DNA from 4 places in the Streptomyces sp. NBC_00370 genome. Region 1 is predicted to be linked to each of the others. Evidence: riboswitches for the same ligand, from Rfam matches in the RefSeq annotation. Region 1 holds a riboswitch; each other region holds the start of a gene.

Region 1 (4,169 bases):
GGTACGGTACGGCGCTGCCACTTCGTCCCGGCCGAGCTGGGCAATCTCTACGACGGTTCGTACCGCGCGGCGCTGCGCCCCCGCGCCTGTCCGCTCGCGGTGTGCGACTGCCACATCGGCTATGTGCATCTGGAGACGCTGCCGTTGTACGACGTGTTCGCCGGCGGTGTGCTGGAGCGGATCCCCGCCGCGGCCGGCAGGCCCGGGTCTCCCCCGGGCGGGCTCTCAGTGGTCCAGCGGGAGCAGGTCGGGCCGCTTCGCGGCGACATGGTCACCTGACGACTCGCCGCGCAGCCGCCTGCCGATCCAGGGCACCAGGTGTTCCCTGGCCCAGTTGATGTCGTCGCGCCGCACCTCGAAGGCGCCGCGCGGTGCCTGCGGTGGCCAGAGCTGGTCCGGGTCGGCCGGTACGTCGAGGCCGAGCACCTGTGCTGCGCGCAGCGCGACCCGGGTGTGGCCCTCGGGGGACAGATGCAGCCGGTCGGCGTCCCAGGCGCGCCGGTCCTGCACGGACCTCAGGGACCAGAGGTCGAGGACGGGGCAGTCGTAGCGGTCGGCGATGGCCCGTACATGGGCGGTGTAGGTGGCGATCTTGCCGCGCAGATGGCGCAGGACGGGCACGCCCCGGGTGTCGAACCCGGTGGTGATCATGACGGCGGGTACCGCGCCCGCGAGGTCGGCGACGGCGCGTTCGAGCCGTTCGGCGACATCGTCGGGGTCGGTGCCCGGCCGGATGATGTCGTTGCCGCCGGCACAGAACGTCACGAGATCCGGGGCGAGTTGCTTCGCGCGCGGAATCTGCTCGGCGACGATCTGGTCGAGGAGCCTGCCCCGTACGGCGAGATTGGCGTAGCGGAAATCGCCGTGGGCCGTGTCCACGGGTGCGTGGCACACCGGCAATTGGTCGGCGAGCAGGATCGCCAGCCGGTCCGCCCAGCCTATGTACCGGCCGTCCGGCCCCGGATCTCCTACACCTTCGGTGAAACTGTCACCGATCGCGGTGTACGACCCGATGACGTCATGTCTTCTTGATCTCGAATCGTTTGCCACGTCTCCATATGCTCCTCTTACGGATGTGACCTACGCGACCGTAAGGAGGGGTTGACGGGTGGTGAGAAATGCCACCGGTCAAGTTCTGCAAAAGCCGGAATAGCCGCCGCCCGCGACGAAGCGGACGGCGGCCATTCCGGTTGATCGACGTGGCGGGACGGTTCAGACCGTGACGCCGTGCGCGCGCAGGTAGGCCAGCGGGTCGATGTCCGAGCCGTAGTCGGGGCCGGTGCGGATCTCGAAGTGCAGGTGCGGGCCTGTCACATTGCCGGTCGCGCCGGAGACACCGATCTGCTGTCCCTCGGTGACGGTCTGCCCGGCGGAGACGTTGAGGGACGACATGTGGCCGTACTGCGAATAGTCGCCGTCGCTGTGCCGGATGACGACCTGGTTGCCGTACGAGCCGCCCCAGCCCGCCGTGACGACGGTGCCGGCGGCGACGGCCTTGACCGTGGTGCCGGTGGGCACCACGAAGTCGGTGCCGGTGTGGTAGCCGCTGGACCACATGGCGCCGTTCTGGTGGTACGGCGTGCCGATGGGGGCGCCGTCGACCGGCAGGGTGTAGCCGCCGTCGGTCTGCTTCGTGGCGGCCGCCGGGGTCGCGGTGGCGGCGGTGGTCTTCGCCGCGGCGCTCGGGGCCGCCGCCGCCGGTGCCTTCGCGCCGATGGTCAGCTTCGTACCGGGCCTGATCAGGGACGGGTCGGAGCCGATGACCGAGCGGTTGTCGTCGTAGAGCTTGTGCCAGCCGCCGCTCACCTGCTCCCTGGCCGCGATCTTGGACAGATAGTCCCCGGGGACCACGGAGTACGTCGTGGCCGCCTTCGCCGGGGCGGTCCTGACCGACGCTGCCTTCGCCGGGGCCGCCTTCACGGGCGCCGCGGTGGGTGCGGCGTGTTCGGCCGCGTGGGCGCCGGTGGCGCCGATGAACGGCATCGCGAGCGCGGCGCCGCCGGCGCCCGCGGCGGCGAATCCACGGGCGAGTGAACGGGACTTGGGACGGCGGTGCTTACCCTTTCCGGGCATGGCGAATTTCCTCTCCTGCGCCTGCGAGGTGAGCTGTCGGGTTAGGGCCGGAGCTGCCCTGCCGCGCTTGTCGCGCGACTTCACCCCAAGCCGTCCGGACATCCGGAATCGGCGTACTACCTGGGTCCCCCGCTCCTGCCACACGTGGGTGGATGGGAATTCCGGGCGGCGGCAGGATTCGGCGTTCCGCTCGGATTGACGGTGACGGTAAGCGAGCGGGGACGGCGGTAACAAGCCGTTCGGTGAATTCACCCACGGCCGCCCGGACAACACGTCGGAGCGCCGGTCACCCTGCGTGGATTACGGATCTTCGAATTCCCCCGGACCACGGAATTCCGTTTCTCTCCTCCGCCACGGACCGTCACCGATATGATCCTGCTCACCAGCATGGCGCCCATTTCCCCCGCGCTCGGGGCACGTTGGGTCAATGTTCCCAATACGGACACCCGATACGGGCAGGTCACGTCAGAACCGATGCCATAAAGTCGGAAGCCGACATCGCCGTCCCCCCGGGTCGGCGCCAGATCTGGAGGAGCTTCCGTGACACAGCAGCTGCCACCCGTCCCGTCGACAGAGCCCGAGCTGACCGGAGTACGCAATTTCCGTGACGTCGGCGGGCTGCCGACGACCGACGGACGGCGGGTGCGGCACGGCAAGCTGTTCCGCAGCGGCCATCTCGCGTCGGCCGCCGCCGCCGACGCCGCGTTCCTCGCCTCGCTCGGGCTGCACACGGTCTTCGACTTCCGTAACTCCGCCGACCTCAAGCTGGACGGCCCCGACATCGAGCTGCCCGGCGTGCGGAACGTGAACATCCCGCTCAGCGACCCGGCGGACGGCGCGCAGTTCTGGCGGCTGGTCCGGCAGGGCGATCTCGACCAGCTGCGGGCGATCCTCTCGGAGGACAGGGCCGCCGAGCGGATGACCGGCTCGTACCGGTCGATGCCCGTCGAGCGCGCGGCCGAGCTGAGCCGCGTCCTGCACGCCCTCGCCGACGACGACCTCCCCGCGCTGCTGCACTGCGCCGCGGGCAAGGACAGGGCCGGGGTGACGATGGCGGTGACCCTGCTGGCCCTCGGGGTGGACAGGGACGCGATCGAGGAGGACTACCTCAAGTCCAACGACCCGCGCAGGCGGTATCTGGTGCACCGCGACGACACCTCACCGACCGGGCGCTCCGCCGAGGTGATGGAGCTGCTCAGTCCGCTGTTCGAGGCCCGCGCCGCGTATCTGGCCGCCGCCTTCGAGACCATCGACACCACGTGGGGCTCCACGGACAGCTATCTGGCCGAGGGCCTGTCGCTGGCCCCCGAGACCCGCGAGCGGCTGCGCGCGAATCTCCTGACCGACGGCGACGCCTGAGGCGACCGCCGTACCAGCGGCAGTGACCGGCCTACTTCCCGACCGTGAAGAGCAGGTACAGGAAGCCGGCGAAGAGATGGCCGGCCACCAGATAGGCGAAGAGCCGCACGACGAGGGTCTTCGGCAGCGTCCACTCCTTGCGGGCGGGCTTGGGCGCGGGCTCGGTTGCGGGATTCTCCGACATGGGACGACCTCTTCTTCCGTGCGGGGGCGGGCAGGTCAGCGGCGATGGGCCGGGCCGCCGAGACACAGCTCGGCGGTCGGGCTCTGCAGCAGGGTGTGGACGAACAGCAGCTCGGTGCCCGGCGGACCGGCGGCGGCGATGCGGTGCGGGGTGAGCGAGTCGAAGTGCGCGCTGTCCCCCGGGTCGAGCACATGGACACCGTCGCCGAGGCCCAGCCGTAGCCGGCCTTCGAGGACGTAGATCCATTCCTCCCCCGGGTGCACCCTGATCAGGTCGCCCTGGGCGCCGTACGGCACGGTGACCCGCAGCGGCTGCATCGCCCGGCCGGAGCCGCCCGCCTGGTGGTACGTCCAGCCGTCGGCCTCGACGGCCTCGGTGCGTCCCGCGCGGACGATCGGGTCACGCTCGGGCGGCATCTCACCCAGCAGATCGGAGACCGTCGTACCGTAGATCCTGGCCAGGGCCAGCAGCATGGGCAGTGACGGCTGCCGGCCGCCGGTCTCCAGACGGGACAGGTGGGCGGCCGAGAGCCCCGCGCGCAGGGCGGCGGCCT
Region 2 (4,169 bases), 3.8 Mb from region 1:
GATCTGGTTGACCTTGACGAGCAGCGCGTTGGCCGAGCCCTCCTCGATACCGCGGGCGAGGCGCTCCGGGTTGGTGACGAAGAGGTCGTCGCCGACGATCTGGACCTTGGCGCCCAGCTTGTCGGTGAGGACCTTCCAGCCGGCCCAGTCGTCCTCGAACAGCGGGTCCTCGATGGAGACGAGCGGGTACGAGGCGACGAGCTCCTCGTAGTACTCGGTCATCTCGGCGGCCGAGCGGGACTCGCCCTCGAAGTTGTACTTGCCCTCGCTGTAGAACTCGGAGGCGGCGACGTCGAGCGCGAGCGCGATGTCACGGCCGGCGACGTAGCCGGCCTCCTTGATCGCTTCGAGGATGAGGTCGAGCGCGGCGCGGTTGGAGTCCAGGTTCGGCGCGAAGCCGCCCTCGTCACCGAGACCGGTGGCCAGGCCCTTGTCCTTCAGGACGCGCTTGAGGGTGTGGTAGACCTCGGCGCCCCAGCGCAGCGCCTCGGAGAAGGACTCGGCGCCGATCGGGGCGATCATGAACTCCTGGATGTCCACGTTCGAGTCGGCGTGCGACCCGCCGTTCAGGATGTTCATCATCGGGACGGGCAGCAGGTGCGCGTTCGGACCGCCGAGGTAGCGGAACAGCGGCAGGTCGGACGCCTCGGAGGCGGCGTGCGCCACGGCGAGGGAGACACCCAGGATGGCGTTGGCGCCGAGCGACGACTTGTCGGGGGTGGCGTCCAGGTCCAGCATCGCCTGGTCGATCAGCCGCTGCTCGGTGGCGTCGTAGCCGACGAGCTCCGGGCCGATCTGCTCGATGACGGCGAGGACGGCCTTCTCGACGCCCTTGCCCTGGTAACGGTTCTGGTCACCGTCGCGGAGCTCAAGGGCCTCGAACGCACCGGTGGAGGCACCGGAGGGGACAGCAGCACGGCCTGTGCTGCCGTCGTCGAGGCCGACCTCGACCTCGACCGTGGGGTTGCCTCGGGAGTCGAGGATTTCCCGGGCTACGACGACGTCGATGGACGGCACGAGCATCTCCTTCTGGGATGTGACGCTTGGAGCGCAGGGCCCGTTGGCCTTGCGCCAAGAGCCTAACCGGCGGCGGGGCGTCGGCCGGCCTGTGCCCGCACGCTGGGACGAAATGAGGACCGAATACCCGGCAGGCCGGACAAATCCGGCGGCTGCTTCACCGGGACCCCGTAGCGGGCCCGCACCCGCACCCGCACAAGGAACCCCGGCCCGGCACGCACGGGGGACGCGCGCCGGACCGGGGTGGTCGGTGAGGACCGGTCGGGTCAGTGACCCGGGACTAGCTGAGGTGGAGCTGCTGGCCCGGGTAGATCACATCGGCGTCCTTGACGATGTCCTTGTTCAGGTCGAAGACCTTCTTCCAGCCGCCCTTGACGTGATGGGCGGTGGCGATCTTCGAAAGGGTGTCGCCACCCTTGACCTTGTACTCGCCGTCACCCTTCTTGATCGTGGTGGGACGGCTCTGGCCGCGCGACGCGGGCTGCGCCTCGCTGCGGCTCGACTGCTGCTTCGAGGAGGGCTGCGCCTGCTGCTGCTTGGGCTGCGCCTGCTGCTGGGGGGCCTGCTCCTGCGGCTGGGCGGCGTCCGAACTGCTGGACGCGCCGGACAGGTTGACGCCACAGCTCGGCCAGGCGCCCTTGCCCTGGCTGGCCAGGACCTTCTCGGCGACGGCTATCTGCTGCGACTTGGAGGCCTGGTCGGCGCTGGAGGCGTAGGCGGTGCCGCCGTACGCGGCCCAGGTGGACGACGAGAACTGCAGACCGCCGTAGTACCCGTTGCCGGTGTTGATCGACCAGTTGCCGCCGGACTCGCACGAGGCGACCTGGTCCCACTCCGAGGTGGAGGCGGCCGATGCGGACGTGGCACCGAGCAGCGGTACCGCGATGGCGGCACCGGTCACTCCGGCGAGCGTCGCGTAGCGGACGGCCTTGGACGGGCGGCGGTGCTTGGCATTGCTGGAACGCAGCATGGAGCATCTCCTCACCGACGCCTACGAGGTCAGCTGTCGGGTTCGGGCCAAGTGAGTTGCCCGGCCACCTGCCGCGTGACGGCAGGTGGCTACACCCCGAGCCGGTCGGCGGCCGTCTCTCGACGGCCGGGTCCGGCGCCTAACCTTGGGTCCCCCGCTCCTGCCTACGGCGCTTTACGCGACGACTGTTCCCGGCGTCCGGCGGCAGGATTCGGCGTGCCGGTCGACGGGGCCCGCGGTGCGAGCGGTTCAGACGTAAACACAGCCCGCCCCGGATGTTCAAAGGAGAGCATCACGGATAAATCGCCCTTACCGGTCTTCAACACCGTTGTGTTTTCGCAGGTGGGAGCGGAAAGGGACGAACCCGGCGGGCAGAGCACACCAATTACGGCAAAGAGACCCTTGTCTCACTTTCACAGAAGTGGACATAGGGTCTCTAACTGCCCTCGCTGCAGAGGCTACTTCGCGAGATCCGCACTGGCCAGCGCCGCGTCCGCCGCGTAGATCTGCTGCCAGCCGCCCGGCAGCTTCAGCGCGTCGGTGATCAGCGTCGGGGCCTCGTCCACGGGGGCGGCGTACTGACCGACGGAGATGCCGTCACCCTTCGCGTCATGTACCGGTTCGTTAACTCGCGAGGCATGACGGCCAGTTTCCCGCTGTTCGCCCGAATTGCCCGGCCGTGTCGTCTCGGGAGCCGCGGCGCCGCGGTGCTTGGACGCCTTGGAGGGGGTCCCGGACGGCGTGCCGGACGGTGTCCCGGAGGCGTCAGGGGCGGGCGTGGTCGCCGAGGGGGCGCCGGAGGGGGTGGTGGCCGACGGCGAAGGCGCGGGCGTGTCCGTGGCCTTCGGGGACGTGCTGCTGTCGCCGCCGCCGGTCACGCCGTCGATCAGACCACCGACCACGCTGCCGACGGTGCCGCCGCCGTTGTCGTTGCTCACGCCGGTCGGCGCCTCGTCCTCGGCCGCCGGGTCGGAACCCGCACCGGGGTCGACGTCCGGCGTGACGTCGCTCTTGGTGAGACCGGAGACCGCGGCGCAGCTCGTCCACGCCTGCGGGCCCTGTGCGTCGAGGACCTTCTCGGCCACCTGTATCTGCTGGGCGCGGCTGGCGAGGTCGGGCCGGCTGGCGTACTGGTCACCCCCGAAGGAGTTCCAGGTCTCCTGCGACATCTGCAGCCCGCCGTAATAGCCGTTCTCCAGGTTCGCGCTCCACGTGCCGCCGCTCTCGCACTCGGCGACGTGGTCCCAGGTCGTGGCGTCTGCGGCGGAGGCGCCGGCAGCGCCGAGCAGCGGGATCGCGATCGCCGATCCGGTCACCCCTGCGGCGACGATCAGTGCGGGAGCCTGCCGAGGGCGGCGATGACGGCCGTTCGCGGACATGCGGTTGCCTTCCGTGTGACGGGAAATACGACTACACCGTGTGGCTGGTGGAGCTGTCGGTGAACGTAGCGGTACTCGAACGTCTGTCACAAGTCGATGCAGCGGAGATCACGTGAAAGTCACGGACTTGACGGTTTGTCAGTCGGACAGAGGTGTGAACTGCACCGGAAGCGTGCGCAATCCACGCATGATGAGCCCCCCACGCCACCGCAAATCGGAAGGATCCTCCGCAAGGCGCACATCGGGCAGCCGGGTCAGAAGTGTGGCAAGTGCGGTCCGACCCTCCAGCCGTGCCAGGGGTGCGCCGAGGCAGTAGTGGATTCCGTGCCCGTATCCGAGGTGTTGATTGTCACTCCGAGCGAGATCCAGCCGGTCGGGGTCGTCGAAGCGGGCGGGGTCGCGGTCGGCGGCGGCGAGGACGACGAGGACGGGGTCGCCGGTCGCGACGGCCACCCCGCCGACGGTCAGCGGTTCGGTCGCGTAGCGCCAGGTGGCGAGTTCCACCGGCCCGTCGTAGCGCAGGAGTTCTTCCACGCCCGTGGCGAGCAGGCCGGTGTCGCCGGCGGCGAGCGCTTCCTGGAGCCTGGTCCGCTGGCCGGGGTTGCGCAGCAGCGCGTACGTGCCGTTGCCGATGAGGTTGACCGTCGTCTCGAATCCGGCGAACAGGATGATGAAGGCCATCGCCGCCGCTTCGTTCTCGGTCAGGTGCTCCCCGTGGTCGCCGGCCCGGATCAAACCTGAGATCAGATCGTCGCCGGGCTCCCGCCGCTTGCGGTGGATCAGTTCGGCGAGATAGCCGCGCA
Region 3 (4,169 bases), 6.4 Mb from region 1:
ACACCAGCACCAGGCCGTACCCGATCCTTCCGGGCAGCCACGCCGCCAGCAGCGAACCCGCCAGCGCGCCGGGACCGACGGCCGCGAGCGCCAGGCCGACGGCGGTGCCCGGCAGCTGCAGGGTGCGCGACAGGAAGAGCAGATAGACGGTCATCAGACCGGCGAAGGAGAACTGGAAGAGGGCCGAGCAGATCCCCACGGCCCGCAGCGAGCCGTCGCTGACGACCAGACGCAGTCCCTCGTGGATCTGCCGCCACATCCGGACGGCGGACCGCCCCTCGGACCCGGGCCCGGATCCCGCCCCGGACAGGGGTACCGGCTCGTTGCGGCTGATCCGCCGGACCGACAGGGACGACAGGACGAAGAAGCAGGCGTTGGCCGCCGCGGCGACCGGTACGGAGAGCAGCGAGACCATCGCCCCGCCGAGCGCGGGGCCGCCGATCTGCGCCGCCGACCTGCTGCCCTCCAGCAGGCTGTTGCCCTGGGCGAGCTGGTCGCGTGGCACCAGGCGTACCAGCGACGCCTGGTACGCCACGTCGAAGCACACGCTCAGTACGCCCACCAGGAAAGCGACCACGAACAGCACCGGAACGCCGAGCACCCCGAGAAGACAGCAGACCGGGATCACGGCCAGTGCCACGGCGCGGCCCGCGTCGGCCAGCACCATCATGGTGCGGGAGCGCCTGCGGTCCACCCACGCCCCCACGAAGAGCGAGAACAGCAGGATCGGTGCCTGCTGCACCGCGCGGAGGGCGCCGAGCTGACCGGCGCCCGCGTGCAGTGCCACCACGGCGACGAGCGGCAGTGTGACCTGCGCGGCCTGTGCCCCGAGCTGCGAGGCGCTCTGGCCGGCCCAGAGACTGCGGAAATCACGGTCCCGCGACAGGGCGGGAAGACGGAACGGCACAGTGACCCCTTGGGGCGCCGAGGGCTGAGGAAAAGGCTCGCCGTGCCGCGATCAGAGGCGGCACGCGATGACAGGTCGGTCGGGACCTACGTCAACGCGCGCTCGGGTGACCGGGCATCTCAGCTCCTCACGGGGTCGGCCGTCGTTCGGAGATTAACCGTCGGACGTCCGCCGCGAAAGCGATATTCGGTGCGGCGGTGTCCGCCCTCCGTCAGCTCAACCGGCGAACCGGGGAAGCCACTTCACCCGGTAGTCGGGGTGTCCCGCGTGCTCGGCCGCGATCTGCCGGACGACGAAGCCCAGGCCGACCGCGCGCCCGGAGGGGAAGTCACGGGCGGGGCGGTCCACGTCCAGCTCGGCCACCTCCGCGTACTCGCCGATGAGTACCCGGGTGGTCTCGATACGGCGGAGGGTCTGCGCCGGGTCCTGGTGGGCGATGTGATGGTCGTAGCCGTAGTCCTTCATGCTGAAGGCGATCGGGCCCGTGGAGCTGTGCACCTCGCCCGGCCGGTCCGGCGGGCACCGCCACGTGTCGCTGCCACCGTTGCGCGCGATCTGCTCCTCCTCGTCCAGCCGGGCCCGGACGAAGGTGATCAGTGCTTCGTTCTCGCTCACGCGTCTTGCTCCTCGAAAACGGCCCGTCCAGAGCTGTCAGTGGGCTTGGCGGGCTGGGACGGCCGTAGGGAAGGATACCGCGCGCGGCAACGGCACTTGCCTCGTCCGCGACCACACGCGCGCTTCCCATATGGGCGATTTGGCGGTATTGACCTTCAAGTCCGTATAGCCACCGATAGGTCAACTTGTCGTTCGGCGTTCCTCGTTGGAGCGCGCGGTTGCGGTATATCCCCGTGATGTGTGTCACGTAAGGACATGTCGGGCGTGCGCGCGGCCGGCTGCTATTTCCCGCGCACAGAAGGAAAGTTGAGTTCTCGGATCTTGTTCCGGTAACGAGATGTCGAACCGTCGGATTCCCGATTCGAGATGTTCCTGTAATCCCGGACTTGTTCAGGCCGGTCTTTGTCGCTTACGTTCACGTCACTCCGGGTGGACCGCCTAATCCTGCCGCCGTCCGGAAAACCCAATCCCACTCACTTACGGCAGGAGCGGGGGACCCAAGGTAAGCCGCCGGTCCGTAAACAGGACCGGCTAGGGGTGAAGCCACATTCATGTGGCCGGACATCTCCAGTCCGAACCCGACAGCTCACCTCGCAGGCGACGGAGAGGAATTAGTCATGCCCAAGAAGCACCGTCGTCCCCGTACCGGCCGGCTCACCCGACGCCTTATCGCATTCGGTACGGGTGGTGCGGCGCTCACCATCCCGCTGGTGGCCGCCACCACCGCCACAGCGGCGCCGTCCGTCCACAGCTCGGCCGTCGAGTCGGCCGTGAAATCGGCCCCCGCGTCCGTCGTGGCCGCCAAGAAGGCCGCGCCGACCACGTACTCCGTGGTCTCCGGTGACTCGCTCGCCAAGATCGCCCGCACCCACTCGCTGAGCGGTGGCTGGAAGAAGCTCTACCAGGACAACCGGCAGGCCGTCGGCGGCAACCCGTCGCTGATCCACCCCGGCCTCAAGCTGACCCTGGGCGGGAAGGCGGCGTCGAGGACGGCGGCGACGACCGCCGACAGGACTGTCACGAAGAGCGCTCCGAAGAGTGCCCCGAAGGCCGAGGCCAAGCCCGCCACGGCGGCGGCCGTCCCGTCCGGCAAGAGCGCCCAGGGCGGTACGAGCACCACCCCCATCCAGACGGCGGCCGCGTCGTACACCAACGACCTGGACGGCTGGATCAAGGAGTCGCTGGACATCATGGCCGCCCACGGCATCCCGGGCAGCTACGACGGCATCTACCGCAACATCATGCGGGAGTCGTCGGGCAACCCGGCGGCCATCAACAACTGGGACTCGAACGCCGCCGCCGGCACGCCGTCCAAGGGACTGCTGCAGGTCATCGACCCGACGTTCCAGGCGTACCACGTGGACGGCACGTCCATGGACAGCTACGACCCGGTGGCCAACATCACCGCCGCGTGCAACTACGCGGCTGCCACCTACGGCTCGATCGACAACGTGAACGGTCCCTACTGACCGGACCTTCACCCACCTGACGGGCCCACTCCGGCCGGACGACGCACACGTCCGGCGGGGGTGGGCCCGTTCGGCATGCGGGGGACATGGCGCATCGTGCAGTCGCCGATACGGCGCGCACCGGTACGTCCGCTGCCCCGGCCGAGGCCGGCCATCGCGTAGCCGATGCTGCCGAAGGCGATCAGGGTGAGCAGCAGAGCGAGGGTCCAGAAGAGCATCGCCGGGCCTCCGGGGTCTCGGAGCGGGGCGTGACTCCTGCCCGCGGTGGGACGCATCGGCAACGATGCGCAGAGTGCGATCCCTGGGGACGATAGCCCGTCGGGGCGTTTCTGAACAGGTGTCAAGTGGCCATCCGCGCCGCCCGCGCCCGGCGCCGGCCCGCTGGGCTGAATGAACGTCAGGGAAACGGCACCCGTCGTGTCGAAGTCATATTTACGTACAACCTTCTGAGGGGTGTGTGAATCTCACTCGGTGACCGCCGCTGTTGACGAGGGGGCCCGAATGCTGAAAGTGAGCATAGTGATTCCGGTTTACAACGCCGGAGAGCATCTGGATCGCTGCGCCGCATCACTGACCGGCCAGAGCCTTGGCTCCGACGCCTACGAGATTCTCTATGTGAATGACGGGTCGACGGACGACTCGGCCGAGCGGCTGCGCCGGCTCGCCGCCCGCCACCCGCATGTGCGCGTCCACCATCAGGAGAACTCCGGCTGGCCGGGCAAGCCCCGCAACGTCGGCGTGCGACTGGCCCGCGGCAAGTACGTGCAGTTCGTCGACCAGGACGACGAACTCGCCCCGGAGTCACTGGAACGCCTGGTCAGGCTGGGTGAGCGGAACGACTCGGACATCGTGCTTGGCAAGATGTACGGCACGATGACGGGACCGAGCAACGTGTTCAAACGGACCGTCGAGCGCTGCACGGTCAAGGACGCGCCACTGATCGAGAGCCTGACGCCGCACAAGATGTTCCGGAGATCCTTTCTGCTGGACCACGGCATCACATTTCCCGAAGGGCGCGTCCGGCTGGAGGACCAGCTCTTCATGGCCCGCGCCTACACCCGGGCGCGCACCGTCTCCATTCTCGGTGACTATCCGACCTACCGCTGGGTCCGCAGGGCGGACGGCGGGAACAACAGCAGCGGCGTCACGACGGCCGACACGTACTACCGCCATCTGCG
Region 4 (4,169 bases), 790 kb from region 1:
CCGCCGAGACGAAGGACGAGAGGCCGGCGCCGCGCCGGTGGAGGCCGGAGAGCAGGGCGATACCGATCGCGCCCGACTGGGTGAAGAGCCCGATGCGGCCGCGGTGCGGCGACTGCGGTGTGAGGGAGGCGTTCAGCCGTACGTCGGCCGCGGTGTTGATGATCCCGAAGGCGTTGGGGCCGATGAGCCGCATCCCGTACGAGCGGGCCTGCCGCAGCAGGGCGCGCTGGCGCTCCCTGCCCCGGTCGCCGCTCTCGGCGTATCCGGCGGAGAGCACGACCACGCCCCGTACGCCGTGCGCGCCGCAGTCGGCGACGGCGTCCGGCACCCGGCCGGCGGGTACGGCGATGACGGCCAGGTCGACCGGGCCTTCGACGGCGGCGACCGAGCGCAGGGCGGGTACGCCGTCCAGCTCGCCCTCGTCGTCGGCGAAGGCGCTGTTGACCGCGTACGTACGGCCGGTGAAGCCGGCGCCGAGGAGGTTGCGCAGGACCGTGCGGCCGACGCCGCCGGGGGTCCGGCTGGTGCCGACGACGGCAACGGATCCGGGGGCCAGCAGCCGCTGCACCGAGCGCGCCTCGGCCCGCTGCTCACGGCCGCGCTGCACGGCCAGCGACTCGGCGGTGGGTTCGAGGTCGAGGGTGAGGCGTACGGCGCCGTCCTCGAAGCTGCGCTTCTGGGTGAATCCGGCGTCCCGGAACACCTTGATCATCTTGTTGTTGGCGGGCAGCACCTCGGCGGCGAAGCGCCGGATGCCGCGCTCGCGTGCGACCGCCGCGATGTGTTCGAGCAGTGCGGAGGCGACGCCGCGCCCCTGGTGGGCGTCCTGGACGAGGAAGGCGACCTCCGCCTCGTCGGCGGGCGCCGAGGCCGAGCGGCCCAGCTCGTCGATCCGGTCGTAGCGGACGGTCGCGATGAAGTCGCCGCCCACGGTGACGGCGAGTCCGACCCGGTCCACGTAGTCGTGGTGGGTGAACCGGTGCACGTCCTTGTCGGAGAGCCGGGGGTACGGCGCGAAGAAGCGGTAGTACTTGGACTCGTCGGAGACCTGCTCGTAGAAGCTCACCAGCCGTTCGGCGTCGTCGGCGGTGATGGGCCTGATCCGCGCGGTGCCTCCGTCGCGCAGCACCACGTCTGCTTCCCAGTGATCGGGGTACGCGTGATCCGACGGCGTCATACGTCAAGCCTATGGCCTGACCCGCGGCGTTCGCAGCGGTCGCGGCCGGTGGCGGGGCGGGGCACCCTGGGGCGGCAGAACCGTTTTGGCCGCACATGAGACACTGGTCTAGACAACCTCTTGAGACTTGAAGGGCAACACCATGGCTGAGCGCCGCGTCAACGTCGGCTGGGCCGAGGGCCTGCACGCCCGCCCCGCATCCATCTTCGTCCGCGCCGCCACGGCCTCCGGCGTCCCCGTCACGATCGCGAAGGAAGGCGGCAGCCCGGTCAACGCCGCGTCCATGCTGGCCGTGCTGGGACTCGGTGCGCAGGGCGGCGAGGAGGTCGTGCTCGCTTCCGACGCGGACGGCGCCGACGCCGCGCTGGACCGGCTGTCGAAGCTGGTGGCCGAGGGACTGGACGAGCTTCCCGAGACGGTCTGACCCGCCCGGCGCGTCCGAAGCGTCCGTAGCCAAGCGGCGGTGACCCCCGGATCCGGGGGTCACCGCCGCTTGGCTGTCCGCGTGGGCCCGCGGGGGCCGCCGGTGTCAGACGTGCACGCCGTGCTTGCGCAGATACGCCAGCGGGTCGACGTCCGTGCCGTACTCCTGGCCGGTCCTGGCCTCGAAGTGCAGATGCGGTCCTGTGGCGTTGCCCGTCGCCCCCGAGAGGGCGATCCGCTCCCCCGGCGTGACGGACTGGCCGACCGTCACCTGGATCGAGGAGAGATGGCCGTACTGCGTGTACATGCCGTCGCGCATCCGGATCACCACGTTGTTGCCGTAAGCGCCGCCCCAGCCCGCCTCCACGACGGTGCCGGCGCCGACGGCGACCACCTCGGTGCCCGTGGCGGCGTGGAAGTCGATGCCGGTGTGGCTGCCGGACGACCACAGCGCCCCGCCGCTCTCGTACCCGGTGCTCACGTACGAGTGCGCGACCGGCGTCCGGAAGGCGTTCAGCCGCTTGCGCGCGGCGGCGCGCGCGGCGCGCTGCCTGGCCTCGCGCACCTCTTGGGCGCGCGCCTCGGCCTTCCGCTTCGCCTCCGCCCTGGCCTCGGCGACCCGCTTCGCCTGCTCGGCGGCGGCCCGCTGGGCCGTCGCCTGGGCGGCGATGGTGTCGCTTATCGAATCGCCGATGACGATGGCCTGGGTGGTGCTGCTGCCCTGTCCTGCGGCCGGGCCCTCGGGCTCGGCGGCGAGCGCCTGGGAGGACAGTGCTCCGACGACTCCGCTGACGGTGAGCGTCGCGACGCCCGCCACGCTCATGCTCCTGCGGGTGGGACGTCTGCGGGCACGGTGCTTCCCGGTGGGACGGGTGAACGCCATGGAGTGGCTGATCCTTTCCTTCCTTCTCGCCTACCGGGTTAGCTGACGGGTTCGGAGCAGGAAGGTCTCCTACGGGCACCTCCGCACGGCCGGCGAAGGCATCCGATTCACCCCAGGGACATGGGTCCCCGGCTCCCCAGGCTCGCGCCTGACGGGGACTCGGCGATGGCTGCCCGATGCCGCGGACGCGGCTGGTGACTGGCGGACAGCCCGACCGACGCTAAGCGGGCGGACTTCGCATCACCAAAGCCGCGCGGGCATTTGTAGCGCACACCACAGGGCAGAGCGGGCAAAAGGGAGAACCCCGGCCACCCGCACCGGGGTTCTCCCCTGAGGTCCTGCCGCTCGGATCGGCCCTTACGGACGGATCAGCCCGCGACGACCGTCACATCGCCGATACCGAGAGCCGTGACCGGCTCCTTGATCTGCGCGGCGTCACCGACGAGCACCGTGACGAGCCGGTCGACCGGGAACGCGTTGACGGCAGCGGCCGTCGCCTCGACCGTGCCCGTCTCGGCCAGCCGCGCGTACAACTGCGCCTGGAAGTCGTCCGGGAGATGCTGCTCGACCTGGTCGGCCAGCGTCCCGGCGACCGAGGCGGCCGTCTCGTACTTCAGCGGGGCGACCCCGACCAGGTTCTGCACGGCGACGTCCCGCTCGGCCTCGGTGAGACCGTCCGCCGCGAGGGTGCGCAGCACCGTCCAGAGGTCCTCCAGCGCCGGGCCGGTGGACTCCGTGTCCACCGAACCGCTGATGGCGAGCATCGCGGCGCCCGTGCCGTCGGCGGCCGAGCGCAGCACCTGGCCGAACGCCCGTACGCCGTACGTGTAGCCCTTCTCCTCACGCAGCACCCGGTCGAGCCGGGAGGTGAGCGTGCCGCCCAGGCAGTACGTGCCGAGCACCTGGGCCGGCCAGACGCGGTCGTGCCGGTCGGCGCCGATGCGGCCGATCAGCAACTGCGTCTGTACGGCGCCCGGTCGGTCCACGATCACGACGCGGCCCGTGTCGTCGGCGGTGACGGCGGGCACCGGGCGCGGCTCTGCCGTGTTGCCCGTCCAGTCGCCGAGGCTGTCGGCGAGCACCTGGTCCAGATCGACGCCGGTGAGATCGCCGACGACCACGGCGGTCGCCGTGGCCGGACGGACGTACGCGTCGTAGAAGGCGCGCACGCCCGCCGCGTCGATCCGCTCGACCGTCTCCTCGGTGCCCTGGCGCGGCCGGGACATCCGCAGGGACGCCGGGAACAGCTCCTTGGAGAGCTGCTTGGCGGCGCGGCGGCCCGGGTTGGCCGTCTCGTGCGGGATCTCGTCGAGGCGGTTGCGCACCAGCCGCTCGATCTCGCTGTCCGCGAAGGCGGGGGCGCGCAGCGCCTCCGCGACCAGGCCGAGCGCCTTGGGCAGCCGGGAGACCGGCACTTCGAGGGAGACCCGGACGCCGGGGTGGTCGGCGTGCGCGTCGAGCGTGGCGCCGCAGCGCTCCAGCTCGGCGGCGAACTCCTCGGCCGAGTGCTTGTCGGTGCCCTCTGACAGGGCGCGCGCCATGATCGTGGCGATGCCGTCGAGCCCTTCCGGCTCGGCGTCGAGGGGGGCGTCGAGACAGATCTCGACGGCCACCACCTGCTGTCCCGGGCGGTGACAGCGCAGCACCGTCAGACCGTTGGCCAGGGCGCCCCGTTCGGGCGCGGGG

The links. A riboswitch is a leader RNA that binds a small molecule or an ion and turns the genes downstream of it on or off. The one in region 1 is predicted to bind cyclic di-AMP.
Region 2: linked by a shared signal. The riboswitch ahead of OHS57_RS15110 (transglycosylase family protein) and the one ahead of OHS57_RS31955 (M23 family metallopeptidase) in region 1 are both predicted to bind cyclic di-AMP.
Region 3: linked by a shared signal. The riboswitch ahead of OHS57_RS03535 (LysM peptidoglycan-binding domain-containing protein) and the one ahead of OHS57_RS31955 (M23 family metallopeptidase) in region 1 are both predicted to bind cyclic di-AMP.
Region 4: linked by a shared signal. The riboswitch ahead of OHS57_RS28580 (M23 family metallopeptidase) and the one ahead of OHS57_RS31955 (M23 family metallopeptidase) in region 1 are both predicted to bind cyclic di-AMP.

The regions. Positions count from the first base shown of each region.
Region 1 is NZ_CP107968.1:7,188,802-7,192,970, reverse strand. Features, by position in the region: gene OHS57_RS31965 (STM4011 family radical SAM protein) at 1-279, shown strand, start outside; gene OHS57_RS31960 (SGNH/GDSL hydrolase family protein) at 226-1,050, opposite strand; gene OHS57_RS31955 (M23 family metallopeptidase) at 1,213-2,073, opposite strand; cyclic di-AMP (ydaO/yuaA leader) riboswitch at 2,077-2,234, opposite strand; gene OHS57_RS31950 (tyrosine-protein phosphatase) at 2,614-3,432, shown strand; gene OHS57_RS31945 (DUF6126 family protein) at 3,464-3,616, opposite strand; gene OHS57_RS31940 (helix-turn-helix domain-containing protein) at 3,652-4,169, opposite strand, start outside.
Region 2 is NZ_CP107968.1:3,410,504-3,414,672, forward strand. Features, by position in the region: gene eno (phosphopyruvate hydratase) at 1-1,017, opposite strand, end outside; gene OHS57_RS15110 (transglycosylase family protein) at 1,298-1,987, opposite strand; cyclic di-AMP (ydaO/yuaA leader) riboswitch at 1,991-2,169, opposite strand; gene OHS57_RS15115 (transglycosylase family protein) at 2,446-3,366, opposite strand; gene OHS57_RS15120 (cytochrome P450 family protein) at 3,505-4,169, opposite strand, start outside.
Region 3 is NZ_CP107968.1:825,948-830,116, reverse strand. Features, by position in the region: gene OHS57_RS03545 (MFS transporter) at 1-907, opposite strand, end outside; gene OHS57_RS03540 (DUF6221 family protein) at 1,124-1,522, opposite strand; cyclic di-AMP (ydaO/yuaA leader) riboswitch at 1,973-2,137, shown strand; gene OHS57_RS03535 (LysM peptidoglycan-binding domain-containing protein) at 2,140-2,991, shown strand; gene OHS57_RS03530 (hypothetical protein) at 3,000-3,209, opposite strand; gene OHS57_RS03525 (glycosyltransferase family 2 protein) at 3,493-4,169, shown strand, end outside.
Region 4 is NZ_CP107968.1:6,395,274-6,399,442, reverse strand. Features, by position in the region: gene OHS57_RS28590 (bifunctional acetate--CoA ligase family protein/GNAT family N-acetyltransferase) at 1-1,177, opposite strand, end outside; gene OHS57_RS28585 (HPr family phosphocarrier protein) at 1,320-1,601, shown strand; gene OHS57_RS28580 (M23 family metallopeptidase) at 1,707-2,483, opposite strand; cyclic di-AMP (ydaO/yuaA leader) riboswitch at 2,497-2,658, opposite strand; gene OHS57_RS28575 (M16 family metallopeptidase) at 2,852-4,169, opposite strand, start outside.